Regions from separate parts of the uncultured Alteromonas sp. genome, predicted to be linked through region 1. Evidence: predicted binding sites of a transcription regulator. Region 1 holds the regulator's gene; each other region holds the start of a gene.
What was found. The regulator sigma-54, encoded in region 1, starts transcription at its own class of promoters, with help from an activator protein. The targets are predictions, from matches to a motif close to GTTGGCACGNNNNTNGNNT.
Positions count from the first base shown of each region.

Region 1 (7,837 bases):
GAATACGTTTTTTACTGTTACATTGAACCGCACACTCGGTGCGGTCCAAACTTACTATGGCTTGAATTTCCATACTAATATTTAGTGCTTTTTCAGCTTTTCCTTATGCTTGATAACTTGCCTGTCGAGTTTGTCGATCATGCTGTCTATCGCCGCATACATGTCTGTATTATGAGATGAAGCAAACACTTCTGCGCCGCTAAGGTGCATGGTGGCTTCGGCTTTTTGATTGAGTTTTTCGACGTTCAGGATGACATGCACATTAGATATGTGATCAAAGTGACGCTCTAGTTTGCTGAACTTAGTATCGACATAGCTACGCAAAGAATCAGTAATTTCGACATGATGACCGGTAAGGTTGATTTGCATATTTCGTCTTCCTTAAATTATCAAGGCCTTTAAATAAGGCTTTTGCGTTGGTTTGACGGCGGAATCGATAACGATTCCCGGTATTTTGCTATTGTTCGCCGGGCTACTTTAATGCCTTTTTCGGCCAACAATTGAGCAATCTTGCTATCGCTTAATGGCTTGCTGGGCGTTTCCGCTGCCACAAGCTTTTTAATTAGTGCGCGAATAGCGGTAGATGAACACTCACCACCAGATTCCGTTGCTACATGGCTAGAGAAGAAATATTTCAACTCGAAAATGCCACGAGGGGTATGCATATACTTTTGCGTGGTGACTCGTGAAATGGTGGATTCATGCATATCTACCATTTCTGCGACATCATTTAGCACCATTGGTTTCATCATTTCTGGGCCGTGCTCGAAAAAGCCCATTTGTTGCTGCACAATACAGTTTGCTACTTTCATCAAGGTGTCGTTTCTTGACTCAAGGCTTTTTATAAACCACTTGGCTTCTTGCATATGCGAGCGAATAAATTGCGAATCGCTGCTATTTTTAGAGCGTCGGCTCATGGCAGCGTATTGTTGATTTACGCTTAATTTAGGCAGGCTATCGGGGTTAAGTTCCACCACCCAACGGCCATTCTTTTTGTTTACCGAAACATCAGGAATAACGTATTCGGGTTCTTTGGTAATTAATGCACTGCCAGGACGAGGATTCAACGTTTGCAATAAGCGCATGGCTTCACGAAGTTGATCTTCTTTCAAACGACTCTTGCGCATTAACGTACGGTAATCTTTGCTGCTCAGCAGGTCTGAGTACTCATTAATAAGCTGTCTGGCTTCGGTAAGCCATGGCGTATCGTCTGAGAACTGGCGAAGCTGCACGAGCAAACATTCTTGCGGTGTACGTGAACCTGAACCAATAGGGTCGAACATTTGAATACGTTTTAGTACACATTCAACTTCGTCCATTTCTACCAACTCTTCAACATCGTCAGAGTTTACCGATTCTAAAATCTGTTCAATGGGTACGTTAAGGTAACCAGATTCATCAATTGAGTCGATAATGGCGGTAGCAATGGCGCGGTCTGTATCTGAAAACGGGGTTAAGCGCATCTGCCAAAGCAAATGGTCTTGAATATTGTCGGTGGTTTCACCCTGAAACAATTGGTCGTCATCATTATTCGATGGGCCAGGAGCGGGGGCAGAAGAGGCCGAGTAATACTCATCCCATGTGCTGTCGATTGGCAACTCGTCGGGAAGATCGTTCTTTTCAAGCGCGTCACCAGCTTCTAATGAATCGCTAGAAGCAGTAGGAGCAGCTTCTACAGAAGGGTCGTCGCCGTCCATGTTGTTTTTCTCAACAGGGTGGTCATCACCGCCTTCTTCAACTTCTAAAAGAGGGTTTGAGTCAAGTGCTTCCTGAATCTCTTGTTGCAGGTCGAGCGTAGACAACTGCAGCAGCTTGATTGCCTGCTGCAACTGCGGTGTCATGGTAAGTTGTTGACTGAACTTTAGCTGTAAAGATGGTTTCATCTACGTCTTATTTTTAAACTCTTGTTGTGAATATACCCGTGCTTAAAACTGAAAATGACAATTCGGTTACAGTAACTATAGCCTGAATTGTTCTCCTAGGTATACATCCCTTACTTTCTGATTACTTAAAACTTGTTCTGCCGTCCCTTGCGCGATGAGTTCGCCTTGGCTCACAATATACGCTTTCTCACACACATCCAGTGTTTCTCTTACGTTGTGATCGGTGATGAGGATTCCAATTCCTCTGTCACGAAGATGTTGAATGATCTTCTTTATATCATTAACCGATATAGGATCAACACCAGCAAATGGCTCATCAAGCAAAATAAATTGCGGATCGGCTGCTAATGCTCGTGCGATTTCTACTCGGCGGCGTTCACCACCGGATAAACTCATACCCGTACTATTACGTATATGGTTGATATTAAATTCATCAAGTAGCGCATCGGCTTCTTGTTCTTGTTCTGATGAACTTAACCCTTTACGGGTTTGCAAGATAGCCATGATGTTCTCAAACACCGTCAATTTTCTAAAAATAGAGGCTTCTTGCGGCAAATACCCAATACCGCGGCGAGCACGTTCGTGCATGGGCTCGTGGGTTAATTCGCTGTCATCAATACTGATTTTGCCCTTATCTAGAGGAACTAAGCCAACAATCATGTAGAAGGTAGTCGTTTTACCGGCACCATTCGGGCCGAGTAATCCAACGATTTGCCCCGTCGATACTGATAAGCTTACATCGCGAACCACTTGACGTGCTTTATACGCCTTTGCAAGGCTCTGTGCGCTCAACGTTGCCATGATTAATTGTCGTCCGCCTTATCGTCTTCGTTATTCGATGACGCTTTACGTATTGCCTCAGGGGTAAATACGGTAGTGACTCTGCCACCTTCGCCGTCTTCGCCGCCTGTTGCAAGTAATTGTTCAGTGACCATGTCGAAGGTAATCTTGTCGCCTTGTACTTTACTGGTGTCTTGCTGTAGCTCAGCATTTCCTTGTAAAGAAATAGTTCGATTTACTACTTCATAGCGAATTTCATTGGCCTTCGCTGTGACAGGAGCACCGTCTTCAAGTTTTTGCGAATAGCTGGCTGGTTTGCCGCGAGCCACGAATATCTCTCGTCCATCACCTTCGCTGGCAATCACTTCAACTTCATCGGCATTTATCACCAAAGAACCTTGAGTAATCCGCACATCATCTTTAAACAATGAGGTTTTGTTTTTACCGTCAACGAATTGCGATTTCGAGTCAACTTTAATCGGTTTGTTAAAGTCGCTTTCAGCCGCTATAGCCACAGTAGCGAATAGGCTAACAGCGAGGCTGGTCGCTAATGCTTTAGTGGCTAGGCGAATAAATGGTTTGTACATGGTCTATTAACTCGTATTCCTGGGTACGCAAATTAGCGTTAAACCCATTGCTGTTAATCACATATTGTAAGCCACGTATTTCCACGGGCTGATCAGATGTCATTTGCTTAGTGTACAGGTTTATCTCTATAAACGCTGTGCGTATTGTTCTTACAAAGTCATCGACACTTTGGTTTTCAATAACGACATTATTTTCTAGCTGTATCAATTCGTTATTATACAAAGTGCCTTCTGTCGCGGTAACTTCCCACGGTGACTGTGCATCGTCGGTATACAATGTATATCTGGGCTTTTGGAATAAAACAAAGCCCAATTGGTCGTAATGTTCCATCGACGCTGCAAATACTTTGTGATTTAGCTGTCCTTCTTGATTATATAAGGTGGTCGTTAGGTTTTTGGCTTTATATGCAGGCTTTAATGCGTCCGGCCCTTGATCAGATTGCTGAGCAGGATCTTCGTCCATCCAAATAGGAATATACAGGGCGGATGCCAATATAAATAACACCGAAATACTTAAGCCTAATCGGTCAAAACCTAATACCTTCATACGCTAGCACCTTGAATTCCGTGTAGCTTGTCGTTTGCTTGAAGCAAGGTGTCACATATTTCGCGAACGGCCCCGAAGCCGCTGGGCAACGTGGTGATCCAATTCGCTTGCTGTGCAACCACAGGGTGGGCGTCTTTTACCGCAATTCTTACATTAGCGTGAGGATACATGCCCGTATCAGGCATATCGTCACCAACTACCGCCACATGTTCGGGCTTAAGTGATAAGCGAGCCATCAGTTCAGCAAGGGCGTCAGATTTATTTTCTTCACCCTGCACAATGTGTGCGACATTCAGCGCTTTCATTCTATTTTCCACAATGGCAGAGCGCCTGCCCGTAATGACCGCCACTGCCACACCTGAATTCACAAGCGCTTTAACACCATAGCCATCGCGGGTATGAAATGCTTTTAACTCTTCGCCAGCATTACCAAGGTAAATACGGCCATCTGAAAACACACCGTCCACATCACAGACTAATAATCGAACTTGTGTTAACGAGGAATACAACGCCGTTGGCATAGCGGTATAAAGTGTATTTACGGTTGTTTGGGTGTCGCGCATTATAAAACTCCCGCTTTAAGTAGCATGTGCATATTGAATGCGCCTACAGGCTTGCGGGCTTCATCCGTTACCATAAGCGCACTTATCTTATGAGTTTCCATTACATTTAGCGCTTCTACGGCGAGTTGTTCAGGCGTTGTTGTTTTACCGCCTTTAGTCATCACCTGCGTAACCGTGGCAGTATGCAAGTCTATGCGGGCATCTAAAATACGACGTAAATCACCATCGGTGAAAATTCCAATTAAAACGCCATCGCTATCGATAACACCGGTCATACCCAGCCCCTTTTTGGATATCTCCAATAGTGCTTCGGCAACCAAGGCGTTTTCGTCTACCAAGGGTAATTCGCTACCAGTTAGCATGATGTCACTCACTTTCAGCAGTAATTTTCTGCCTAAGCTGCCACCCGGGTGAGAAAGCGCAAAGTCGTCAGAGGTAAAACCTTTACGATCAAGTAGGGCCACGGCAAGGGCGTCACCCATTACCAAGGTAGCGGTGGTACTAGAGGTAGGTGCTAAGCCTAAAGAACACGCTTCTTTTTCTACACTGATATTCAACACCACGTCTGCGTGCTGTCCTAATGAACTGGTTACGCTGTTGGTCATTGCTATAACAGGCACATTTAACCGCTTCACAATGGGCAGTAAATTGACTAGCTCTGCGGTTTCACCAGAATTAGAAATAGCGAGTAGCACATCACCTTTACTCAGCATGCCTAAGTCGCCATGGTTGGCTTCACCTGGGTGCATGAAAAACGAAGGTGTTCCGGTACTGGCAAGCGTTGCTGCTATCTTATGCCCGATATGCCCAGATTTACCCATTCCACACACGACAACTTTGCCCACACAGTTTTGTAATAAATTACATGCGGTAACAAAATCATCGTTCATACGCGATGAAAGCGCTGAAATTGCCTGCGCTTCAATCTCTATAACGCGCTTGGCTGAAGTGATGAAGCTATTTTCTTGTGACATTACGCAAAAAGCCAAAATTGATAACCAATAAAGCAAGCAATCAATAAGCCGCCATTTCTTCGGCTTATTCGTCGATTACCCATTAAGGTGAAACTAAACAAAAATAGCAATAGGGTTAACCCGAGTACAACGAACATATCGCGGTTATACACATCGGGGTCTAATGTGCCAGGCGCTATTAGGCCAGGCATGCCTAATACAGCAAGCAAGTTAAAAATATTAGAACCAATAATATTGCCTAACGCTAAATCATCTTCCCCTTTAAGCACGCCAGCAATGCTGGCAGCCAGTTCGGGTAAACTTGTGCCCAACGCAATAATGGTCAGGCCGATAACTAAATCTGACATGCCTAGGTATTGGGCTATTTCTACTGCTGAACCCACTAAGAAGTGTGCACTTAACGGTAACAGTATTAGACCAACGACAATCCAGAAAACAGCGGAAGAGGTGGGCACATCGTTAGGGATTTCATCTGTTGTCTCACTTACTAACGGGTCTTCTTTATCTACTTTCATAGATAGCCAGCCCATTAGGCCTAAAACAATCACGAAGAGGCTAATAAGGATAATACCTTCCAGATGAGTAAGCTCGCCATCGAAAAGAAAAACCACGGCAATGATGGTAATTACAAGCAGGGCGGGGAGTTCACGCTTTAACGTAGAGGACGCAACAAGAAGCGGTTTGACTAGTGCAGTAATACCAAGCACAAGGGCAATATTGGTAATATTTGAGCCTAATGCATTCCCTACGGCGGTATTCATATTACCGTTAATAGATGCCGCAGCTGACACCACAATTTCAGGTGCAGACGACCCCATTGCGACAATGGTTAAGCCTATCATCATGGGCGCCATACCAATATTCTTGGCGAACGCTGATGCACCGTAAACAAAACGGTCTGCACTCCAGCTAAGTACAATCAGTCCAACTAAAAAAATGACTACGTTTAAAAGCACAACAACCAGCATAGTTAGGAATTTCACAAGATTGTCGCAAAAACAATGCCATTTGCCTATGGGAACTATCGCTTATTTTAGGAAAGGTGGTATTAAGTGCCCCTTTGATCGTGCTTACTGATTGAAAATTATTCGAATTTTGTAAATTCGAATAAATCGAACATAACTTGTAACGTTTTGCTTTTGTGCCGCGCTTGAAAAAGCGTACAATGTCACTAAATTACACTGCTCAGTAAACTTTATCGATTTAACGTACTCAAAGGCATAGAACTTGCCTTGGCTTTAGCTGTTATGTAAAGCCGTTATGGAAAACAGTATAGCGTTAAAGGCGACTTAAGTAGCTTAAACCTTACATCTATAGGAAGTGAGTGATGTGCATCATTACTTGCTTTGCTGGTATCACTTATTATTCAAGGGTCGATAAATAAAATCGCTATGGACCATTTAGTCGAGATAGACAACCTAACCTTTCGACGCGCAGACCGTGTTATTTATGACGGTATTACGCTGAGCATTCCGAAAGGAAAAATTACGGCCGTTATGGGCCCCAGCGGTATAGGGAAGACCACCTTACTGCGCCTTATTGGCGGGCAATTAACACCAGATGAAGGTGATATACAGTTTGATGGCGACTCTGTTGTCGCTATGAGCCGTAAAGAGCTTTATCAAGCACGTCGTCGAATGAGCATGCTTTTTCAAAGCGGTGCTTTGTTCACAGACATGACCGTTTTTGACAATGTGGCGTTTCCGCTGCGTGAACACACCAAGTTATCGGAAGATCTTATCGCCACAACTGTCGCATTAAAGCTACAGGCTGTAGGCCTAAGAGGCGCAGCGCAACTCATGCCAAGCGAACTTTCTGGCGGTATGGCACGTCGTGCAGCATTAGCCAGAGCTATTGCGTTAGACCCAGACCTTATTATGTACGATGAACCTTTTGCCGGCCAAGATCCGATTTCAATGGGTGTACTGGTTAAATTAATCAGAGGGCTTAATGACGCACTAAACTTAACCAGCGTAGTGGTAACCCACGACGTGACTGAAGTGCTCACTATTGCCGATTATATTTATATTTTGGCAGACAAACGGGTAATTGGTGAAGGAACCGCGCAGCAAATTAGAGAAAGCGACTCAGAGCTGGTTCAGCAGTTCCTAAAAGGTAAAGCCGATGGCCCTGTGCCGTTTCATTACCCTGCTCCGGATATAGAAAATACCTTTTTCGGAGGGGATAAATGAAGTTCTTCCAATCGATAGGCGCTAAAACCATTGGCAAGTTAACTGCCATTGGCCGTGCTACCTACATGTTAATGGGAGCGCTACTTGCCCTTCCTAGATTAAAAAACATTCCGCTTACCATTAAACAGGTTCATGTGGTGGGCGTTCAGTCTTTGTTAATTATTATCGTGTCAGGATTGTTTATTGGCATGGTAATGGCGTTGCAGGGCTATACTATTTTAGTTGATTACGGCGCTGAAGGTAGCTTAGGCCCTATGGTGGCGTTATCGCTGCTTCGTGAGCTTGGTCCTGTAGTTACCGCATTATTGTTT
Region 1 covers NZ_CAXBMP010000003.1:187,614-195,450, forward strand. Annotated here, with positions in the region: gene ptsN (PTS IIA-like nitrogen regulatory protein PtsN) at 1-73, opposite strand, end outside; gene hpf (ribosome hibernation promoting factor) at 82-369, opposite strand; gene AAC006_RS03915 (RNA polymerase factor sigma-54) at 399-1,883, opposite strand; gene lptB (LPS export ABC transporter ATP-binding protein) at 1,959-2,684, opposite strand; gene lptA (lipopolysaccharide transport periplasmic protein LptA) at 2,687-3,250, opposite strand; gene lptC (LPS export ABC transporter periplasmic protein LptC) at 3,219-3,797, opposite strand; gene kdsC (3-deoxy-manno-octulosonate-8-phosphatase KdsC) at 3,794-4,360, opposite strand; gene AAC006_RS03940 (KpsF/GutQ family sugar-phosphate isomerase) at 4,360-5,334, opposite strand; gene AAC006_RS03945 (calcium/sodium antiporter) at 5,334-6,290, opposite strand; gene mlaF (phospholipid ABC transporter ATP-binding protein MlaF) at 6,726-7,526, shown strand; gene mlaE (lipid asymmetry maintenance ABC transporter permease subunit MlaE) at 7,523-7,837, shown strand, end outside.

Region 2 (7,837 bases), on a different contig from region 1:
GCATGGGTACGTATAAATCGATGCAAGGCGGCTTTGAAAATGAACATGTACACGGTGTTCACGATGCTCTGCCCTTCCTTATCTCAAATACAAACCGCGTGATGGGTCTTGAAAAAGACGAAACCGACTTTGTTGATATGAAAGGCAAACGCGTAGTGGTTCTTGGTGGTGGTGATACCACCATGGACTGTGTACGTACGTCTATTCGTCAAGAAGCCGACCGCGTTATTTGTGCTTATCGTCGTGACGAAGAAAGCATGCCTGGTTCTCGCCGAGAAGTAGTTAACGCAAAAGAAGAAGGGGTTGAATTTATGTTCAACATTCAACCTTTAGACATTGCTGTTGATAGCGAAGGAAATGCTTGCGGTGTTAAATTCGTAAAAACCGAGATGGGTCCACCAGATATTAACGGGCGTCGTCGCCCAGTTGAAATTGAAGGTTCTGAGCACGTAGTTGAAGCTGATGCAATTATTATCGCGTTTGGTTTCCAACCTAGTCCTGCCCCTTGGTTTGCTGAGTTCGGCATTATGCTAGATGAAAAAGGCCGCGTACGCGCTCCTGCTGCTGGTAAGTTTGCTTTCCAAACATCGCACCCTAAAATCTTTGCGGGCGGTGATATGGTACGTGGTAGTGACCTTGTGGTTACCGCTATCGACGAAGGCAGAAAAGCCGCTGACGGTATCATGGATTACATTGGCGTTTAATAACCACGTGTAAAACAGCACGTTAACCGTACCTCGTTGTATGTAATCTATTTAAAAGCTCGCTTAGGCGAGCTTTTTTGTGGCCAGTATATCTAAAGCTGTAAAGAAATCCGCTCAGGGAACCTTCTTCTACAACATACTTTGTAACAACCTTCCGCTAGCTTTCTACAAGCACCCATGTACAATATATTTAACATTGAGTTAAATTTAACGTACACAAAGTAAAATTTAACCACCATTACTAGGGCATGGAGAAAGATAATGATTTCGTTCAGAGAGAAAAGTTTGTGGGTGTCTTTTTTAGTATCTGCGGTGATCGCCTCTATTTATGGAGATAGCGTATATACACTTATGTTTTTGCAACCAAATACTAGCCTAGATGTCACCACCGCCCTCATCATGCGAATTACTATTGCCTTCATTATCTTAGAGGTAGCGTTACATGTTGCGTTAGCCATGAGCCAGCAAGAAGATGCCAATACCCCTGAAGATGAACGAGAGCGTTATCATCGACTTACCGCGAATAATGCGGGTTATTGGGTACTGTCAGTAGGTATTGTGAGCTGCGTGATACAACAAATGATCAACAGTAACATCGATTTTGACGCGCAAAATAGCTACACCAATTATGCTCTTGCGCCTATTGAGCTAAAGTTAGTCCTTATTTTTTGGTTATCGGAGGTAACCCGCTTTGGTACTGAGATTTACTATTGCCGGAAAGAAAGTTAATGGCTGAACATTATTCAATAACTAACAATATAAGAACCTTGCGCTTTCTTGTCGATGAAATGACGCAGCAGGAACTCGCGTCAAAAGTGGGTGTTACACGCCAAACCATTATGGCGATTGAGAAAGGAAAATACTCACCATCTCTTGAAGTGGCGTTCAAAATTGCCTTGGTATTTGATAAGCCATTTAATGAGGTGTTTCAGTATTCGAAAGTGAAGGAGTGATGGGATTGAGAACCCGGTTCTCAAATTATTTTCACCTTATACCCATCACGTTATGAACATACCTTGTGCAACTATTTACCTATTGCTCTTATATAGTTAGCCCATTATTATCGATACAAAGAGTGATTAATGGTTAACAAGAATAATGACAAGTGGTTTACGTAAAAGCATTAATATAGTTTTACTTAGCGGGCTAGCAATGGCGAGCCACGCGTTTGCCGATACGGTGTCCACCGACAGTTCATTAGATGAACCTGTTGTTCGGTCTTGCCCTGCCTCCTTTTTTGACGTCTCGCTAATGGCTAATGCTCGCCAGTGTCAGCAATTCGACGATAGCTTGCCTGCGAGTTTGGTCTATTTTACTAAGCACGCGCCTAAAGAGGTTATCGCCTTCTATCAAAATGCCTATCCGCAATTTGTCAGAAAACCTGCGGTCAACCAACGCACCATGCTTGCAGCAACAGATGATTCGGTTCGTATTGTGGTCTCCCCGGATAATGTGGGCACGCAAGTTGATGTACTCATCATTAGTAAGCCATAACCTTCCATAAATTTTATTTCCGACTAGTTACTCTCCTCGTTCAATGTGGCACTGCCTTTGCAATTTCAGTAAAGAACCACAGTGGTGTCAAAAAAAGCGTCATTTAAATGACGCGCATTACACGTTGATATGCGAGGAATATGATGGAACTGGCAATTATTTTAATGATGTTACTTATCGTGGTGGCATTAGGCGCCATAAAATTATCAGATGGTGGCGTAGCGTTTCCTTTTCGCCGAAAGCCACAGCTTTTCACTCCTGTAGAACACTCTTTTTTAAACCTTATTGAACAAGCAATGGGGCGAGAGTTTCGTATCATTTGCCGTGTACGCTTAAGCGACATAGTGTCAGTAAGGCAATCGGCCAACAAGAAAACGGCCAGCCAAGCTATTTCTAGAGCCTCTTCGCGCCAACTTGATTTTATCTTGGTCGACAAACAGGACATGAGCCCCATATTAGCTATCGACCTTGTGCATAACCAAGGGAAAGAGGGTTACAAAACTCAGCGTGATTGGTTTGTTTCTGGCGCATTAGATGCTGCCGGTGTTCCTCATGCGCGAATTAAGGTTAAGTCGGGTTATACTGTAGACGATATTCGTGAATGCCTTGAAAATAAGCTTATTCCTTATAGAAGAATTCAACAAAAAATGTCGCAGCTTCCTACGCACAACCCTGAACCGACCAAGCGCCCTACTCGCCCAGTAAGGTCTAGCCGCGCGGCAGCTGCGTAAAATATTACTGTTTCCCCCTAGCCTTTGTTGCGCTCCATTATTGCTGTAATAGCAGGTGACAAAGGCTTTTTCCTGTCAGTTTTCCTCATTTCCTTATACAATTCATTACCATATCTATAGCAATTTTTGCTTTCCCCCATATTTGACTAAGTCGTTAATGACGTGAAAGAGACTGACATGAAAGAGACTGGCATGAAAAAAATTGGCATTCTAGGCGCAATGGACGAAGAAGTTGCGTTACTTAAAGCTTCACTTTCAAACCTAAAAGAAACCACATGGAAACACTTAACCTTTTATGAAGGCACCCTTAATAATGTTGAGGTTGTGTTGGTAAAATGCGGCATAGGAAAAGTTGCAGCGGCACTTGCCACTACGGTACTTATTGAACAATACGCGCCAGATGCTGTAGTAAACACAGGTTCAGCTGGCGGCTTTGATAAAAGCTTAAACATTGGTGACTTGGTGATTGCCACCCACGTTATCCATCACGACGTGGATTTAACCCATTTCGGTTACAAACTTGGCCAATGTGCTGGCATGCCTGAAGACTACCGTTGTGACAATACGCTAATTGAAGCTGCCAAAACGGCGAGGGGCGAGTTAGAAAACATCCAATCTACCAGTGGCCTTATTTGTACTGGCGATTCGTTTATCGGTACCGATGAAGCTGTGGAAGCGTTACGTGAAAGTTTCCCTGATATGAAAGCGGTTGAAATGGAAGGTGCTGCGATAGCCCAAACCTGTCACATGCTTGATGTTCCGTTTCTTGTCATACGTTCGCTGTCGGATATCGCAGGCAAGACATCAACGGTCAGTTTTAAAGAATATTTAGATACTGCTGCAAAACATTCAGCGCAGCTTGTTATGGCTATGACCAAAGCGTTGGCGTAACGGTAAATGGAAGCATTGCTGACCCAATCAGCATATCAGTCGGTGCTGGTATTATGGTTGGCAGTTGTTTTAGATGCCGTTTGGCGGTGGCCGCTTAGCAGCCACCCGCTTACCCTTATGCGTTATCTGGTTAGGCAGATGGGGTTTAAAGTTCTCCCCTCTCTAAGCTACTCCCGTTCTCAACATTATATCTCCGGTTCATTGGCGGCCATTGTTTTATTGGCGCCCTTAATCGTTTGCCTTGCCATACTCATATACATGGCCCAATACCCTGCTTTTTTCGAAGCCGTGATCATGGTCGCCTTGCTTGACTTTGCCTATCAGCGTCATCAATTCAGTCAGATTTTAAAAACGGTAGGTAAAAATAAAAAAGTACTTACCAGAGAAACGGTAGACACCATAGTCGCCCGTGAATGCACCCAATTAACCGATGTAGGTATTGCGAAAGCGGCTATTGAATCGCTATGGCTTAAGTTTTTATATCTATATTGCGGCGTTATTTTTTACTTTATGTTGGCTGGCCCGATTGGAGCGCTCACCTACCGTCTGTTATTGCTCACCTCATGGCAATGGCACTATCGAAATCCTAAAATGGTGCATTTTGCAAAACCGGTGAGAAAGCTTGTTTCTTTGTTAGTAGTTCCCCCTGCACTACTCGGGTGTGTCGCAGTGCTACTTTTCACTCATCCTGTAAAAGGCATTCGAGCGGTAAAACGAAGTAAAGCACGAGATAAAACCTCCCTGTTGCTCGCGCTATTTGGTGGAATACAAAACTTTCAATTAGGCGGCCCTGCATTTTATCATGGTCGGAAGTACCGCTACCCTCGCGTGGGTGGTGCCGAGCAAGTAAAGTATTCAGATATGATACGCAGCAAACGCACTATAGTCGGTGCCATGGCTGTAGTTACCGCCATCGCGAGTGTCTTTTTGTTATTAGTCGCAGTACAAACACAAACCCTAAGCGAGGTCTTCTAACGTGAAAAGCGTATTTCACAAGCTGCGCACGCAAATTGCGTTAATAACTACTACATTACTACTCGTACTAGCCCCTCATTGTGCTTCAGCTAATGAGTCAGCTCCGCGTATTATTACGCTTGCACCTCATTTAACCGAGTGGGTTTATAGCCTTGGTTTAGAAGCGCACTTAATTGGCGTTAGCGACTACAGTAACTTTCCTAAAGAAGCACAGCTATTACCTAAAGTAGCCGACTATCAAGGTGCAGATTTAACACAAATAATGGCGCTACAACCTACCCTTATATTAGCGTGGGAAGGGGGTAATAAGCCGCAAGATTTACACCGTTTAGAAAGCTTAGGTTATAAGGTGTTTCGAGCCAAAATCACCGAAGTTGAAGACATTGCCAGTGAGTTGAAGCGTTTAGGTAAAGCAACTAACACAGAAGAAAAAGCCAATCCGCTCACCAGTGAGTTTTTACACCATTTAGCAGCATTAAGAGCCGAGTATGCCACGCCTTCAAATAACAAGGTGTTTTATTATTCTTGGACATCGCCGCTAATGACCATAGGTGACAATGCGTGGCCGAACAAACTGCTTAACGTATGTGGTGCGCAAACCCTATTTGCCGACAGCCCAGTCGATTACCCCCAAGTATCAGTACAAGAAGTACTATCTAGACAGCCTTTTGCTTTGGTGGCCGCAAGCAATCAGCCTACGTCCGATCTTGAACAGTTTTGGCGTGCCCACCGCCGCTTTTTGTCAGCCCCCTTAATTGTGGTCAATCCAGACATTACCAGCAGGTTCTCACTGCGGTTAATTAATGAACTAAAAATACTGTGTAAGGGTATTAACTAGCAATTCCACAAGGTATAATATCCTCGTTTTTTTCTGAAGGTTATTCATGCGAATCGTTTTAGTCTTGTTTCTCGTCGTTGTTGCCGTCACGCTATTTGTGTCAATGCAATGCACAGCGAAAGCAACCTCTCAAGTATCGGTTGCGGCTTCCCCGTACCTTATTGAGCGGGTGAAAAACAATGACTGGATGCTTATCGACGTGCGTGCTCCAAGCGACTTTGCTGATGGACACATTCCAGGCGCCATCAATATGCCTCATGAAAATATTAACGATTATCTTACCGAGCTAGAAGGCCATAAAGACAAGCCTATTATTATTTATTGTCAATCTGGTACTCAGGCTAAACTTGCTATGAAGTTTCTAAAAGACTTAGACTTTTCTGAAGTCATGCATTTAGAAGGCGATATGCTGGGCTGGAATGCCTCCCAAATGCCAATCGACAGAATGTAGCTTTCCGTAGTTATAGCCTTTGCAGATATAGCTTTTGCAAACATGGCTCCTGTAAATCTAGCTATCAGCAACTACGTTTCGCTTTTAACTGCACGCTACGCCCCAAACTTTGCCCTACACCACTGTTCACTACCACACGACAATAACCCTACGTTTTTGATACACTGACACGCATTCACTAAGGTGACAGACAATTCATGAAAATAGACCTCGCAACACCCGCTATGCTTTTTCCAGCAATCTCATTGCTGTTACTGGCCTATACAAACCGGTTTTTAACCCTTGCTACGCTTATTCGTAACTTTTCAAAAGAAGAGCGTGATGACAATACCCTAGCCCAAATCAAGAATTTGAGGCTTCGTATTCAGCTTATTAAGCGGATGCAAATTGCGGGAGTTGGCAGCTTCTTTTTGTGTGTCGTATCTATGCTGGCTATTTACCTAACCTACCAACAAGTGGGGAATTGGATATTCGCATTAAGCTTAGTGTCTCTTCTGTATTCACTTTGGATGTCGGTAAAAGAAATACTTATTTCTGTAGAAGCATTAGATTTTCACCTTGATGGTATGAAAGAGCAACATGACAGTACCAAATCTAAATAGCGTTACGTACCTAGCCCTAGCACCCGAACATTTTGATGATGTTATACGCTTAGGCAACCAGGTTCAGGGTGAAAATTACCTGATGCCTGACACGTTAAAAACCATGTACGACAAAAGCTGGCACAACAATATTAATGCTAGCTTAGTAAGTTATTGCGGTGATGACATTGTTGGCTTTCGTATTACCTACGCTCATTCACAGTGGCAGTGTGATAAATGGTGCAGCCCTGAATTATGGCCGGTAGCACCTGACAAGGTATGCTATTTCAAATGCAATACAGTATCGCCCGCCATGCAAGGAGCTGGCATTGGAAGTACCTTATTAGCCAAGTCGGTGAGCGCGGCCAAAGCGCAAGGCGCTGAAGCAGGCCTTGCTCATATTTGGCTTTCAAGCCCAGGTAATAGTGCGTTTAAATACTTTAGCAAAAACGGGGGTGAACTTATTAAAAAGCACCCAAACAAATGGCGCTATGAGTCAATCCACGAAGGTTACGACTGCCCTGTGTGCCCTGAAACCTGCGAATGTGAAGGCGCAGAAATGTTACTCCGGTTTTCCTAAAACCTACTGACATTAAAAAGCCCCGATAAATCGGGGCTTTTTGGTATTTGCGTTAACACCTAAATGCTAAGGCCTAAGCGCTAATATCAAACTAAGCTAACGTAATTCTCGCGAATTTACGTTTACCCACTTGATAGACATTTTCGCCAGCTTCGGTAAGTACAAGACGAGTATCTTCTACTTTATCGCCATTAATTTTCACAGCGCCTTGCTTAATCATACGCATAGCGTCAGACGTTGAACCCACTAACTTGGTTTCTTTTAATAAGTTACCAATAGCAATGCCATCATCGCCAAGTGCAATTTCAAACTCTGGCATTTCATCAGGAATCGCATTTTTCTGGAAGCGCTGAATGAAGTCTTGATGTGCACCTTCTGCTGCGGCATCGTCGTGGAAACGAGCGATGATTTCTTTTGCTAGCAATATTTTAATATCACGCGGGTTTTCACCGTTTTCAACGCGTTGCTTAAGTTCAGCAATTTCTTCAAGCGGGCGGAAGCTTAGTAGGTCGTAATAACGCCACATCAAGTCATCTGAAATCGACATCACTTTACCAAACATCTCGTTTGGTGCATCAGTAATACCGATATA
Region 2 covers NZ_CAXBMP010000008.1:69,738-77,574, forward strand. Annotated here, with positions in the region: gene AAC006_RS08580 (FAD-dependent oxidoreductase) at 1-704, shown strand, start outside; gene AAC006_RS08585 (hypothetical protein) at 966-1,433, shown strand; gene AAC006_RS08590 (helix-turn-helix transcriptional regulator) at 1,433-1,657, shown strand; gene AAC006_RS08595 (hypothetical protein) at 1,803-2,198, shown strand; gene AAC006_RS08600 (DUF2726 domain-containing protein) at 2,342-2,929, shown strand; gene AAC006_RS08605 (5'-methylthioadenosine/adenosylhomocysteine nucleosidase) at 3,122-3,820, shown strand; gene AAC006_RS08610 (cobalamin biosynthesis protein) at 3,827-4,795, shown strand; gene AAC006_RS08615 (cobalamin-binding protein) at 4,797-5,633, shown strand; gene AAC006_RS08620 (rhodanese-like domain-containing protein) at 5,680-6,084, shown strand; gene AAC006_RS08625 (DUF2721 domain-containing protein) at 6,282-6,686, shown strand; gene AAC006_RS08630 (GNAT family N-acetyltransferase) at 6,664-7,245, shown strand; gene tyrS (tyrosine--tRNA ligase) at 7,337-7,837, opposite strand, start outside.
Region 2: the regulator sigma-54 is predicted to act here: its motif matches at 2,243-2,261, upstream of AAC006_RS08600 (DUF2726 domain-containing protein).

Region 3 (7,837 bases), on a different contig from region 1:
CACCGCGAATAACCCCGTCGTTCGTTTTGTAGGAAATGATACAGACGAAGATAATATTGCGTGCTTAACGCCTTGGGTAAATAAAATTCATCAATGGCGGCTAGAAGGAAAAAGCCCGTATTTCTTTTGTCATCGACCCGATAACAAAGATGCCCCGTGGTTGGCGCAGCAGTTTATTGATTTGTACAACCAAAAGCATGGTGATACGGCAATTCCTAACCTTGCCATTAAACAACAGCCGAGCCAAAACGCCTTGTTTTAGCATGCATTCTGATGCACATAAATTTCTTTAAAAATGCTGCTGTTTTACCTCTTTAAAATAGCAAAGCCGTGCACTATAAATTAAGAATATTAACTAGTGCTTATTCTTACCTTACTATAAGATGAAAGTTATTGAGACAGTCTCAATAGTAACTTTTTATTTAAGTGAAATAATTAATGGAATAATCAACGCTTGATCGCGAAACCTTGCGATTAAAAGCCCTAGAAAATTTAAATATTCTAGACACCAAACCCGACGCACAGCTAGATGCCGTTACCAAAGCAACCCAAGAATATTTTAAATGCAAAATTTGTTTGGTGAGCTTAATTGCCGAAGACAGACAATGGTTTAAGTCTCGCCAGTGTTTAGATGTGTCAGAAACACCGCGCAATATTTCATTTTGCACTTACGCGATAGCGGAAGAAGAATATTTGATTGTGACCGACGCAACAAAAGACAGCCGTTTTGCAGGCGGCCCCTTGGTTAAAGGTGAGCCTTACATTCGCTCTTATGCAGGCGCTATTCTTCGTTCAACCGATGGGTACGAGCTTGGCACCTTATGTGTTATTCATGATGAACCGAGAGAGTTTTCTGCTGAAGAAATTCTTATGTTAAAAGAGATGGCCAAGAAAGCGGAAACCATCATTAATGAGAATCAATGGTAGATTAACAATCGCTGACAAGGCTATAAAAGCCCACTAATCTAAATGAAAAAGCTGCCACATTGGGTGGCAGCTTTTACGCTTCAAAGATACTTCCAGTGCAGATCGTACTAGCGAAAGTCTCCTGCATCTAAGTCATGCTTCTTCATTAACTTATGCATATCGGTTCGGTTACGACCGGCTAGCTCAGCTGCACGGGTCACGTTTCCATCCGTCATTTTCAAAAGCTTGTTCAAGTACTGTTGTTCGAAGGCATCGCGGGCTTCGGTCAGCGTTGGCCAACTTTGCTTAGTGGCTGATAGTGCTTGCTCTACAAGATGCAGAGGCACTACTGGAGTTTGTGTTAACGCAACACATTGCTCTACCACGTTCACCAATTGACGCACGTTTCCTGGCCAAGATGATTTCACTAACAACTGCATTGCATCGTCTGAAAACTGGCTCACGTTCACACCATGACGCTGAGCACTTTGCTGTAACAATGAACGAGCGAGTAATGGAATATCTTCGCTACGCGCTTTCAACGATGGAAGCTTTAAGTTCACCACATTTAAACGGTAATATAAGTCTTCCCTGAAAGTGCCCTCTTCCATTTCTTTGAGCAAATCTTTATGCGTTGCCGAGATAATACGAACATCGATATCTACATGCTTACTGCTGCCTACAGGCCTAATTTGACGCTCTTGTAATGCACGTAATAGTTTTACTTGTAGTGTCATTGGCATATCACCAATTTCATCTAAAAATAAAGTACCGCCATCGGCTTCTCGAAATAAACCTGGGTGAGCAGCTACCGCACCAGTAAAAGCACCTTTAGCGTGTCCGAATAACTCTGATTCAAGTAAGTTTTCTGGCAGTGCGCCACAGTTAATGGCAACAAACGGCTTGTCACGTCGGTCGCTTGCCTGATGCATGGCATTGGCAAGTAATTCTTTACCTGTACCACTTGCTCCGCTAATGAGTACACTGACTTCTCGTTGTGCAATCCGGTACGCTTGATCAAGTACATTAAGCATATCTTGAGAGCGAGTAACAATACTTTTCGCCCATTCACCGGGCTGAGCCGCTTGTGACTGACTTAATGCTTTTTGTAACAAGGTACGAAGTTCATCATGATCAACAGGCTTTGGAAGAAAACCAAATACGCCACGCTGAGTAGCCGCAACCGCGTCCGAAATAGTACCGTGGGCGGTCATTAAAATAACGGGAATATCTTTTCGAATACCCATGATTTCTTCAAATAAACTTAACCCGTCAAGGCCAGGCATGCGCAAATCACTGAGAACCACGTCAAAAGCATCATTTTGAAGCTTTCTTAACGCCGCATTACCATCTTCAACCGCAGTAACTTGATAACCTTCACCTTCTAAACGAATGGTTAAAAGGCGAAGTAAACTTTTATCATCATCAACCAACAATAAATGGGGTTTGTTCTTGCTACTTTCATTCATTGTTAGTTGTTCCTGTTTTTATCCATAAGTGTTGCTTCAATTTGGAGTAGTTCTTCTAGTTTTTTCTGCTGAGCTTTAAGCTCAGCATACAGCTTTTGTAATTCTTGACCTCGAAGGGTGTTTTCTTTGCTTAATACACTCAACGCAGACTCAAGTTCCATTAATTGTTTGTTTGGGTTACTTACCACAACGTCAATAACCAACGCGGCAGCGTCGGTAAATTCAGGCATTAAATCATCTATAGAAAGTTGGGCTCGTAGCCTGTCTTGATACGGGGTATCGCTGGATAAGGATAAAAGGTAAGCGTGAATTTTGTCTTTTTTCGATTGACCAAGCGCTGTCAATTGCGCTTTGCGTTCAATCCAAGGCGTAGCATCAGCTTCAAGCCAAACTTCCAACCAGTAAGCCATGTCGCAATTGTAATCAAAATTTTCAGGTTCTGAAGTGAACAGGCAAATATCGTCATCTACAGCCACTTCAACGATCTGGGGTGGAGAAACTTCAATTTTCTGTTCGATTGGCTGCTTAGACAACACACTGCAACCCGACATCATCGTCAGGGCCAGTATCATACAACTTATTCTCATTTTATTTTTCCTGTTGAGGAATCGTCACCCTAAAGCACACATCAGCATAATCAACATCGACAACTTGCACGTCGCCATGCATCAGTCGCGCACAATCCGCAACAATCGATAAACCTAATCCTGTGCCTATAACGTTGTCATTTCTCGGCTCTGCGCCACGGGTGAAAGGTTCAAACAGTGTTGCAACCGACTCTTTGGCAATCCGCTTGCCCCGATTTGCAACGTCCAATATAGCAAAGTTATTATCTAAATATATATGTACATTGATGGGTCGCCCTACAGCACCATGAGCTACTGCGTTAGACACCAAATTGTCGAGTATTCGTCGGAATAACTCTTCGTCAGTCCAAATATGACTGCTTTCTACCGATACCGTCACTTCACGTTCTTGTAACGCCAGTGCGTAATCACCCAAACATGCATCAACCAACTTCTTCGCATCAGTTTTAACAATGTCGGGCTGAGCTTGCTGTAATAACAAATTATAATCGAGTAATTTTTCGATTAGTGTGTTCAATCTTTGCGTACTTGCGCTAAGAAGCGACAATATTTCACGTTGAGGATCATTTAAATCGCCCACAACATTTTCCGATAATAAACTACATCCTTCTTTAATGCTGGCTAACGGTGTTTTCAACTCGTGAGCAGCATGCCGCAACAATGCTGTGCGTATATGTTCCAATTGACCAAGGCGATCGTACAGCCAATGCAGATCTTTCTCCACATCTATTAACTCTCGCGGAGCTTGGCGAGACAAAGGGGGAAGATCACCTTGTTGATGAGCCACTATGCGTATTATTTGCTTTAGTTTATTGACTGGATTAACAATCAGTTGGCTTCCTAATAGGATAAGCAGCAAAGAAACACTTACCAACATCGCCGTAGACCACGCCTGCTTTGCTTGCATCGCGTTTAAGTCATCTTGCTGCACTTTGACCCGTTCGGAAATAGCAAGTTCCACGTCGCCTCGAAGTTGTGAAACACTTCGTGAGACGTTAGCTAGATACGCATTAAGTAGGAGTTGATCTTCAATTATGCGGTAATCAGAAAGGTCGCCTAATTGTTCTGACAACCTCTCGCAGGTTCTCTGAACAGATAAGGCTTGGCAAAGATTATCAGCAGCCACGGCAAATTGATCGAGTGCATTATCGGATAAGGTGGCAACTTTTTCGGTGCGAATAACGGCGTATTGGCGAATACTTCGCTCTAAATCAACAACAGCACCATCCAGGCGCTGCATATCGCCCACAACATCAACCACATACCGGGTTTCCAGCGTGGTCATTTGCCCCACTTTAGCTAAGTCACTTTGACTTTGCCACAACAGCGCAATTAATGGAATTAACGCCAGCACGAAGCTACCTAGCGTTAGTTGACGTAATGAGCCTAGCTGAACCAGCCGTTCACCAAATGAAAATTTCTCAATCAGAGTGGTATTCCTTCAAACAAGTACCGGCAGGCGCATCTGCTAGGCTTTTATTTATTTTGCTCGCTGACTGCCGCTATTTACTAACGGCAGATTTTGCATTTCCCGGTGTCAGTTTACTTTTTGCTAATTCGTCTTCGGTTAATTTGCCATCTTCATTGTCGTCAATTAACCCGAAATTACGCAATAGTTCGGTGTGACGAACCGCTTCTTTTAGTGATATCAAACCGTCTTTATTAGTATCTAGCTGCTGCATTAACGTTTTCGCAGGTGACGCATGCGCTTCAACTACCGAAATAGTCTGTATCGCCGTGATAGTCATTAAAATCAGAAAAACCTTCTCTAGTCGTTTCATCATGAATCCTCCGCATTACTGCTTGTTTATAATTCCCTTAAACTAACTTCGATAACGCTGTTAACTCTGATTAGATAAGCTAAAATTGAGCCAAAAATACAATTAAACTATATATCATACACTTACAGAAAATAAACTGACTAGTCTCCTGTTCGATGTATCTAGAAACAGACACAGTTACACAAACTCCTGTAAATGTATCCAACAACCCAATAAAGCGTCAAATAGGTTGCAAAAACAGCCTGTTAGAATAGCCTATTTAACTCCCTTAAAAAAAGAAATGCATTGGCATTGAATGCCTACCTAGGCTTCACTATTGTCTGTATTACCGATGTAAAATTGTTTAGGTGATTGAACAAGCTCATCCATAGGAATAGGTTTGCTAAACATAAATCCTTGAATGTAGTCACAACCGTGATCAATCAAATAATGCCACTGTGTTTCATTCTCAATACCTTCAGCACATACAGACAGTGAAAGACGTTTGGCCAAATCGATAATAGCGCCCGTTACCAAACGGCTTCTGTCTGATGTTTCTAACTCATGTACAAATTGCTTATCAATTTTTAGGGTATCGATACTTATTTGGGTCAAATAACTTAGTGAAGAATAACCCGTACCGAAGTCGTCAAGGGCAATGGCGCATCCCATGTTGCTCATGCGCTTAAAGAATTTATTTGAAGACGCAAAGTTCTCTAAGTAAGCAGACTCGGTTACCTCGAATTCTACATATTCAGGGTTTACATCGTAGCGCGTAAAAATCTCATAGATATTATCAAACAGGTTGCTATCACGAAGATCGTGCCCTGATAGATTCACTGACACGCGAAAACGATGGGGAAGCCATTCTCTTAATTTGGGCAGATCAATACAGACTTTTTCAATGACCCAGCGCGTAATGGCAGATATCTTGCCGCCTTGTTCCGCGATGGGTATAAATTCATTCGGGCTGACCAAGCCATATTCGGGGTGTTGCCATCTAAGAAGCCCCTCTAAGCCGATAACCTTCCCTTTTTGATCGACTTTAACTTGGTAGTACACCATAAACTCATCATTCTTTAGCCCTTGCTCTATGGCATTAGCTAAATGGAATTTACGCTTATGTGATTCCACCATATCAGGTGTAAATATGGTAAAGCTGCCACGCCCTTTAGCTTTAGAGCGGTACATGGCAAGGTCTGCGTTGCTCATTAATTCGCTTAAATCGTAGTCGGCGTCTATGGCTCGCGCTACGCCCACACTAACGCCGACAGACAATGATAATCCTCGTAATTCAAAAGGACTGGTAAAGGCATCAATTAATCGAATGGCCATATTTTCAAGAGTGGTATCTCGCGTTTCCCTGTCGGGTAGTACTAAAAATTCATCTCCCCCTAAACGGGCGACTAAATCCCCTTCCCGCAACAGTGCGCTCACCCTATCTGCCACTTCTATCAATATTAGGTCACCGGTCTCATGACCGAGTGAATCATTTATTCCTTTAAACCCATCTAAATCGAAAAACAGAAGCGCTAGATCATCATCATTTCTTCGAGCTCGAGCCAACTCTAAACGCAAATTATCAAGCACAAATTGCCTATTAGGTAACCCGGTCAGGCTGTCATAGTTCGCCAAGCGAATCATGGTTTCCTGTTGGTCGACCAACGTTTGATTTTGTTCATGATTAATGAGTAGTTCAACCTCTATCATTTCTAACAGGAGGTTGATGTTTTCTCCTAACTCCCCAATTTCATCTCTCGAAGTAAGGTTTTGCCGTAACGCATAATCCTTTGTATCGGTGACTTGTTTGGTGAAAAAACTCAACTCACTTAAAGGGCGAAATACACGACTAATAAAAAACAATGTGCCAATAATGCTTATTACCCAAAGCACGAAGATAAGAGGAACGACATTCAGCAATAAACTTTTAACACTACCGGTGAGAGGTGCCTTAGCATCCACGAAGAGTATCAAGAAGCCGTCTGGCTTTTGCGAAGAACCTATAGCCCTTCGCGCTATAATAACGTCATTTTCCGAGGATACGCCTTCGCTTAGAACAAATGGGTCGAGCGTATTGAAAAAGGGCTCATTTAACCTATCAGCAGATGGGCCTTCTTCTTCTAATAAAAGGGTAAAGTTACTGTCATAGATTCTTGCTGAAATAACATGTTCATGCTCCTTCAATAGGATCAAAACATTCGAAATAGATGGGGCTTTTTGTGTATTTAATAACATAGCTGGCGCTACGTTTTTCACCACACCATTTGCAAGAGAAACAGTATGAGAATGTGCCAACTTGAGATAAAGCGCTTTATGTTCTAATACTGCAAACCACAACACCGCGGCAGCCATAACAGACATAGACAAGGTAACGACTATACTAATTGGGGCTTTTATAGACTTAAACACACCCACTTCCTCTAACACCACCCGCGTAATAGATTGCAATCATGTTTCAAATAAATCTTACGTAGTCATCACAATCTCAAGTGTGTATGAGACCATGGAAATTCATGATTTATTTATAGCATTATTATTTACTAATTACCTGTGTAACAAGCACTTTTTTTTCAAAATTAATAGCATGTGGGTGTGTTAAGTATTGCTTTAATTTTCTGGCGAAACACGCAATTTAGCTTTAATAAAATGGGAATGCGGCACATGCAACAAATCTGATATACGCCGGATTGTATGCTCTTCAATAGGAGCAAGTTGGTTATCCGCATAAGCAATAGCCCATAAGCCTTCAAGAATGTCCCGCTTTTGGTCTGGATCACAAGTTTGATTAATTATTTTGGTAAATTGGACTAAATCGACGGCTTCTTCTGCTGATGAACGCCCTTCTTCCATAAGTAATTTTAGCGCTTCGTCAGAAAGCTCAAACTGCTTATATAAATGCGTCTTGTAAGCATTGAGCTCGCTGTCTGTAACATTATCATCTGCCCTTATTATTTCACTTAACAAAGCAGCAGTGGCAAGTTCGACTGTATGTTTCTGTTGCTCTTCTGACTCTTTCGTTTCGAAAAGCTGTAACAAAGATTTAAGCATTAGACGCTCCAAATAAACAACGAAGCTATTGCATAACACATCCACCGTTTCGAAGTGGGGATATACG
Region 3 covers NZ_CAXBMP010000036.1:11,267-19,103, forward strand. Annotated here, with positions in the region: gene AAC006_RS19015 (DUF72 domain-containing protein) at 1-262, shown strand, start outside; gene AAC006_RS19020 (GAF domain-containing protein) at 469-927, shown strand; gene AAC006_RS19025 (sigma 54-interacting transcriptional regulator) at 1,035-2,375, opposite strand; gene AAC006_RS19030 (hypothetical protein) at 2,378-2,962, opposite strand; gene AAC006_RS19035 (HAMP domain-containing sensor histidine kinase) at 2,964-4,361, opposite strand; gene AAC006_RS19040 (EF-hand domain-containing protein) at 4,465-4,746, opposite strand; gene AAC006_RS19045 (EAL domain-containing protein) at 5,047-7,131, opposite strand; gene AAC006_RS19050 (TerB family tellurite resistance protein) at 7,330-7,770, opposite strand.
Region 3: the regulator sigma-54 is predicted to act here: its motif matches at 4,820-4,838, upstream of AAC006_RS19040 (EF-hand domain-containing protein).

Region 4 (7,837 bases), on a different contig from region 1:
TACTGAAGTAGAAAACGAATTAATTGAAATTCTCGACGTAGAAAAAATCCTCAATGAAATTTCACCGCTAAATGCAGAAGTAAGCGCAGATGTTGCCGAAGGGCTAACTACGGAAGGTAAGGAAGATAAAATTATCTTCATTGCTGATGATTCAGCTGTGGCAAGAAATCAAGTTAAAAAAGCGCTAACCTCACTTGGGTTAGAAATTGAGCTGGCAAAGAATGGTTTAGAAGCGTTAAACCGCTTGAAGGAAATCGCTGAAGAATATGGTGATATTACCAAGCGAATTGGGGTGCTAGTGTCTGACATAGAAATGCCAGAGATGGACGGTTACACCCTTACGGCGGAAATTAAAAATACACCAGAACTTCAAAAGCTTCATGTTGTACTTCACACATCTTTAAGTGGCGTATTCAATCAAGCCATGGTTCAGAAAGTGGGAGCGGACGACTTTATTGCGAAATTTCACCCCGATGAACTAGCAACAGCAGTTCAGAAGTGGTTAATGACGGATTGTGAATAACGGAGCGGTAGGGGTTGGATAATAAAAGTGTGTCGCCGGCAAGCTATGAAAAGTTTCGGCACTTCCTCGAGAAACAATGTGGAATAGTACTCGGGGAAAACAAGCAATACCTTGTAAGAAGCAGGCTTGCGTCGTTGTTATATAAGCATGACTATGACAGTACTGATGCGCTTATTGATGTAGTAGTAAAAGGTTACGATCGTAACCTTTTACAAAGCGTCATTGATGCGATGACCACAAACGAAACGTTGTGGTTTAGAGATACTTATCCGTTTGAGTTGCTACAACGCGATTTACTTCCTCAACTTGCAACGAAAAATCAAAAGCTAAGAATTTGGAGTGCAGCTTGTTCGTCTGGACAAGAGCCTTATTCTATTGCTATGTCGATATTAGAGTTTCAAAAACAGCGACCCGGATTGCTTAGGCAAGGGGTTGAAATTATAGCCACTGACCTTTCTTCTGAAATGCTCAGCAAGTGTAGCCAAGGGCTATACGATGAACTTTCGCTTGCTAGAGGGTTATCGCCACAACGTAGGGCTATGTTTTTCCAACCTCATGAAAGTGGGCAGATGCAGGTTAAGCCAGAAGTGCGCAACATGGTTTCATTCAGAAGTTTGAATTTGTTAACTTCCTATGCAGCACTTGGCCGCTTCGACATCGTTTTTTGCCGCAATGTGCTGATTTATTTTTCGGCAGATGTGAAACAAAAGATACTGCAACAAATTGCCGGACAGCTGCAACCTGCCGGTGTCCTTTTCCTTGGCGCGTCTGAATCTATCAGTGCGGCAAGCGATACGTATGCCATGATTAAATGTAATCCTGGCTTGTACTATCAAAAGAAATAAATACCTAAAATACTGAATTTATTAAAATATTTAAATTCCCCTCTATTTCTTTTCTCATTTTTATACAGTGCCAATCTTCAGGTTGGCATCTGCCTTGCTAGTAAAATCCTATAACAGATAATTCGTCATTATTTACTGATGGCGTATTTCCGGAATTTCGCAGCGAGGAGTTTTCAATATGGCCATAAATCTCGACAAGTTAGTCGGGTTTCATCAGTCGGCGTTAGCAATACGCACCGACAGGATGGAAGTCATCTCTGGAAACCTAGCGAACGCCAATACCCCTGGTTATAAGGCGAAAGACATCGACTTTAATAAAGCGATGGAGTCAGCCATGAGCGCCCAAGATGGGCAGCACAAATTGGGCGGTGGAAGCTTAGTAAGAACTCACGATAAACACATAGGTGGCGATGTATCGTCGGTTGCATCAAATTTTGAAATGCAATACCGCATACCCACTCAACCGGATACCGGAGACGGCAATACGGTTGAAGTACAGGCAGAACGTAACCGCTTTTTAGATAACGGTTTACGTTACCAAGCCACACTTGAGTTTATTAACGGTAAAGTTAAAGGTATGAAAAAAGCCCTTAGTTCTGGAGGCCAGTAATCATGAGCTTATTTAATGTGATGTCAATTTCCAGTACCGGTATGGAAGCTGAAAATGTTCGTTTAAACACCACCGCTAGTAACATTGCTAACGCGAATTCGGTAAGCAGTAGTTATGACGAAACGTATCGTGCAAGACACCCAGTGTTTGCCGCTGAGTTGCAGCGCGCCATGGGCGACCAAAGCAAGGGTGTGGGTGTTGAAGTTAAGGGAATTGTAGAAAGCGATGCGCCATTGCAAGTGGAGTATGCTCCGCATAACCCAATGGCTGACGAAGAGGGTTATATCTATAAGCCTAACGTCAACATCGTGGAAGAAATGGCAAATATGATGTCGGCATCAAAAGCCTATGAAACCAACGTTCAGGTTGCAGATACCACGAAAAAGATATTTCGTCGGGTTCTGCAGCTAGGGCAAGGGCAATAAGTTGCCGCGTAGGTAATGTGAGGAAAATACTGTGACCACAATTAACAACACTACTGGCCTGAACAACGAACTCTACTGGCAAGAAGAGACGGTTCCGGTTGTCGATGGAACAGAGCAACAGCTTTCGCAAGAAGACTTTTTTGCCATGTTAACCGAGCAATTAGCGAATCAGGATCCTACTAAACCCGTAGATAACGATCAGATGGTGGCGCAAATGACGTCATTCACTATGGCTGATGGTATTTCTCAGTTGAATGATAAATTTGAGTCATTCGCCGCCTCGATGACATCTAACCAGGCATTACAAGCATCTAGCTTGATAGGTCAGAACGTATTGGTGCAGGGCAACGTAGGGCACATGTCTAGCGACGCTGCAGGCGTATCGGGTGTTGTGGTCAATGAGCAAAGTGTACAAAACATGACGATCACTGTTGAAAATCAATACGGTGAAGTGATTAAGACCATTGATGCTGGCACACAAGCCGCTGGCAACATTCAATTTGAATGGGATGGCAAGGATACTCAAGGCAACGATATGCCAGCGGGTGACTACGTAATTAGCGCTACAGGCGAATTAAACGGTGAAGGCGTTCAATTGAATACTGCCATTAACCGTCATGTAGGAAGTGTTAGTTTGGCCGGCAGTGGTCAGGGCGTAATTTTAAATTTAGATGGCGAAGTCAGCATTAGTCTTGATGACGTTATTCAAATCGGCAGTTAGCAGGAGAAAGAAGCATGTCTTTTAATATTGCACTAAGTGGCGTAGCTGCCGCACAAAAAGATTTAGATGTAACCGCGAATAACATCGCAAACGTAAATACGGTTGGCTTTAAAGAGTCTCGCGCTGAATTCGGCGACGTGTACGCCACATCACTATTGGCTGGAAGTAAAACCAAAGTGGGCGACGGTGTTTTGACACAAGATGTGGCCCAGCAGTTTTCGCAAGGTAGCTTGCAGTTCACCAATACTGCACTTGATTTGGCGATTACTGGGAATGGTTTCTTTGCCACCGTGCCTGATGAAACCTCACGAGACTTCTCGTTTACCCGTGCCGGTCAATTCAAGTTAGATGACGACAACTACGTGGTTAACAGTAACGGCGACTTACTTTTAGGTTTCCCTGTTAATTCAGACTCTACCAGTTCATCGGTTGCATTGAGTACTACAGAGCCAGTGCAAATCCCAGATTCATCAGGTTCTCCAGCACAAACCTCAGAAGTTGATATCCGTATGAACTTACCTGCTAGTGAGCAGGGGTTAGATCCAGCCGCATTTGATCCACAAGATCCACTTACCTACAACGCGGCAACCTCGGTAACGGTTTATGACTCACTAGGCGACAGCCACGTGATGACTTATTACTTCGTTAAAGATGTGGCGGCAGACAATGAATGGTATGTGGCGACAGCGGTAGACGATCAACTTACTGATTTAGTGAATTCTACCGGTACTGATTCCGATCCAACTACAGCGGTAAACTCGCTGGGTACTAACACGGGTAACGGCGTTACAGCAGCTAAGCTTGTGTTTTCTCAAGGTGGTGACTTTATTGGTATTGAATCACCAGATGGCATTCAAACTACCGATTACAAGTTAACGACTGAAGCGCTAGGTTCTGCATTATCAAATGGGGCGGATGCGACTCAACAAATAGGGATCGATTTTAACTTAGACCCTTCAAATGCTACCACGGTGGAACCTACGCAATACGCATCAGCATTCGAAGTGACGTCATTAGAGCAAGATGGTTTGCCTGTTGGTCGTTTGACGGGTATTGATATTGGCCCAGACGGCTTGGTTCGAGCGACGTTCTCAAACGGTACGTCAGAACCTATCGTGCGTGTGGCCTTAGTGAGATTTGCTAATGAGCAGGGCTTAACGCAGCAAAGCAGCACTGAGTGGAAAGAAAGTATCCTATCTGGTGAAGCATTGGCGGGTGAAGCGACGACGGGGACTTTCGGTGAAATTAACTCATCAGCCCTTGAACAAGCCAACGTTAACCTAACCACTGAGCTTATCGATATGATTATTGCACAGCGGAACTTCCAGGCTAACTCTCGAGCACTCGAAGTGAATAACTCGCTTAACCAGACTATCCTGAACATCCGATAAACATTGACGTTTAACTAGCAAAAACCGCAACTTTAGTTGCGGTTTTTTTGTATCCACTTCTATTTGTGCATGTTGGCACTGGGATTGCAAAACCTGTATATGGTTTAACCAGAGTCAAAAGTCAGTCATGGACAAACTTCTCTACATTGCTGCCAGTGGTGCATCTCAAGACCTTTTAGGTACTGGGCTTCGTGCCAATAACTTGGCTAACGCGCAAACAACTGGGTTTAGAGCTCAGTTAGAACAGGCAAGGTCAATGCCTGCCTACGGCGAAGGTTTGCCGTCTCGCGTTTTTTCAATGACCGAAAGTCCGTCAAACAACTATGAATCAGGTCCTATGATTCAAACGGGTCGTGATTTAGACGTTGCGATACAAGGCGATGGCTGGTTTGCCGTTCAAGATGACAATGGGCAAGAAGCCTATTCTCGTGACGGTAACTTTAAGCTTGGTGACGACGGTATTTTGACAGATGTGCACAATCGCCCCGTTTTAGGCGATAACGGTCCAATTTTCCTTCCTGTGCCGCTAGATAATTTAGATATCGGTATGGACGGCACGTTGTCAATGAGACAGCTTGGCGCGCCAGAAAATGTAATTGAAGATGTTGGCCGGTTGAAACTGGTTAAGCCGAACTATGCCGATATGGAACGAGGCACTGATGGTTTATTTAGAATGGAAGACGGCACGGTAGCCCCAGCAAGTGCTGGTGTGAAAGTAATGTCTGGCATGTTGGAAGGCTCGAACGTGAATGCCGTTGACGAAATGGTCAATATGATAAGCCTTCAGCGCCACTATGAGCTTCAAGTGAAGATGATGAAGCAAGCTGATGAGCTAGATGCTCGCGGCAACCAATTACTGCGCATTCTATAGAATAGTTAACAATTTTGTTATACGAACTTTAAAGGTTAGGAGGTCGCCATGCACCCAGCATTGTGGATAAGTAAAACAGGTCTTGATGCCGCACAAACAGATGTCGCGGTGGTATCGAACAACCTGGCTAACGCATCAACGGTAGGCTTTAAAAAAGACAGAGCAATTTTTGAAGATTTGCTTTATCAGAATATAAACCAACCTGGTGGCCGCTCATCAGCTGATACCGAATTACCTTCTGGCCTTATGTTAGGTTCTGGTTCAAAGGTGGTATCAACACAAAAAGCACATACCCAAGGCAACTTGCTAACCACGGATAATGCGTTAGATATGTCTATTCAGGGGCGCGGTTATTTTGAAATATTGCAGCCTGACGGCACCATTGCCTACTCAAGAAATGGTCAGTTTTCAATGAACGATCAAGGTCAGATAGTGACTTCTGGCGCGGGTTTTTTACTCCAACCTGAAGTGGCAATTCCAGAGGATGCGCAGCAAATTACCATTTCACAAGACGGTGAAATTAGCGTGTCAATTCGTGGTCAAGCCGAGCCGCAAGTGCTTGGCCAAATGAACCTATCAGACTTCATTAACCCAACTGGCCTTCAGCCTATAGGACAGAACCTCTACGTTGAAACCGCATCAAGTGGCGCACCTATTCAAGGTGTGCCAGGCCTTCAAGGTATAGGCACTATTGCACAAGGTACGCTAGAAACCAGTAACGTGAATGTGACCGAAGAGCTGGTTAATTTGATTGAAAGTCAACGTTTGTACGAGATGAACTCGAAAGTGATTTCGTCGGTGGATCAGATGCTTGGGCAAGTCATTCAGCAACTTTAGTGAGTAATGTTATGCGAATTCTCGGACTCTTTCTTTCAGTGACAATAATGGCAGGTTGTGCAAGCACTAACCAGCCACCGGTTCAAGCAAACGACCCGTCGTTTGCCCCAGTGGTACCTGATTATCCTCGCGAGAAGATTGTAGAAGATGGTTCGCTGTTCCGCTCTTATATGGCTAATAGCTTATACTCAGATATGACGGCTAGACGGGTTGGCGACATTATTACCATTACGTTAAGTGAAAATACCAACGCGAGTAAATCAGCGGGTACATCTACATCAAAAGACACCACGGTTGATTTAGATACAATCACCGGATTAGGCGGGCAAGCGTTAAATATTGGCGGCCAATCTGTTCAGCTTGGCGTTAGTTCTTCAAACGACTTCGCAGGTGATGCCGCAACAAATCAAAGCAATAGTTTATCGGGAAATATCTCGGTCACCGTAGTGGAAGTGCTGCCCAATGACAATTTGGTTATTCGCGGCGAAAAGTGGCTTACCTTAAATCATGGCGATGAATATATTCGTTTAACGGGCATTATTCGCTTATCTGACATTAGCCCCGAAAATGAAGTGCTATCGACCAAAATCGCCAACGCCAGAATTCAGTACAGCGGAACGGGCTCATTTGCCAGTGCGCAAGAGAAAGGCTGGCTAACGAAGTTTTTCACATCATCATGGTGGCCGCTTTAAGCGGGGCTAGGAGAATCATTATGCGTTTGTTTTCAGTGGTACTTATCGCATTAACATTGGTGTTGTCTAACAATGCTAATGCACAACGCATCAAAGACTTGGCAAGTATCCAAGGGGTGAGAAGTAACCAATTAGTAGGTTATGGTCTAGTGGTAGGTTTACCTGGCACCGGCGAGCAAAGTCCTTTCACCGAGCAAAGCTTCCGTACCATGTTAAGTAACTTCGGTATTAGCTTAGACTCCAACACCAAACCGAAAATTAAGAACGTGGCAGCCGTGGCTGTTCACGCAGAATTGCCGGCTTTTACTAAGCCAGGGCAAACCATTGATATTACCGTGTCGTCAGTAGGTGAAGCGAGTAGTTTGCAAGGCGGCACGCTTCTACAAACGTTTCTTCGCGGGGTAGATGGCAAAGTGTATGCAGTAGCGCAAGGTAGCTTGGTAGTGAGTGGCTTTGGTGCTCAAGGTGGCGATGGTTCGCGAATTGTGGTGAATACGCCTACTGTTGGTCGTATTCCAAATGGTGCCATGGTTGAGCAAACCGTACCAAGCGGTTTTGCCAATGGCGATTCATTAACACTGAACTTGCATTACCCTGATTTTTCAACAGCAAAGGCATTAGCTGATGTGATTAATGAGCGATTAGGCGCACAGCCAGAAAAAGGGTATTCCATAGCAACGCCCATTGATGCCGCGTCAGTACGTGTATCAGCGCCACGAGATGTTGGTCAGCGAGTGGGCTTTTTGGCCACACTAGAAAATTTTGAATTCACGCCGGCTGATGCGCCTGCGCGGGTTGTCATCAATAGTCGTACCGGTACGATTGTGATTGGTCGAGACGTGCGTCTACTGCCAGCCGCTATTACCCATGGTGGATTAACGGTGACAATTTCAGAAAACCAACAAGTTACCCAACCTAATGC
Region 4 covers NZ_CAXBMP010000002.1:221,935-229,771, reverse strand. Annotated here, with positions in the region: gene AAC006_RS02770 (chemotaxis protein CheV) at 1-523, shown strand, start outside; gene AAC006_RS02765 (protein-glutamate O-methyltransferase CheR) at 538-1,368, shown strand; gene flgB (flagellar basal body rod protein FlgB) at 1,547-1,978, shown strand; gene flgC (flagellar basal body rod protein FlgC) at 1,981-2,403, shown strand; gene flgD (flagellar hook assembly protein FlgD) at 2,435-3,124, shown strand; gene flgE (flagellar hook protein FlgE) at 3,139-4,515, shown strand; gene AAC006_RS02740 (flagellar basal body rod protein FlgF) at 4,643-5,386, shown strand; gene flgG (flagellar basal-body rod protein FlgG) at 5,435-6,223, shown strand; gene flgH (flagellar basal body L-ring protein FlgH) at 6,235-6,915, shown strand; gene AAC006_RS02725 (flagellar basal body P-ring protein FlgI) at 6,936-7,837, shown strand, end outside.
Region 4: the regulator sigma-54 is predicted to act here: its motif matches at 4,587-4,605, upstream of AAC006_RS02740 (flagellar basal body rod protein FlgF).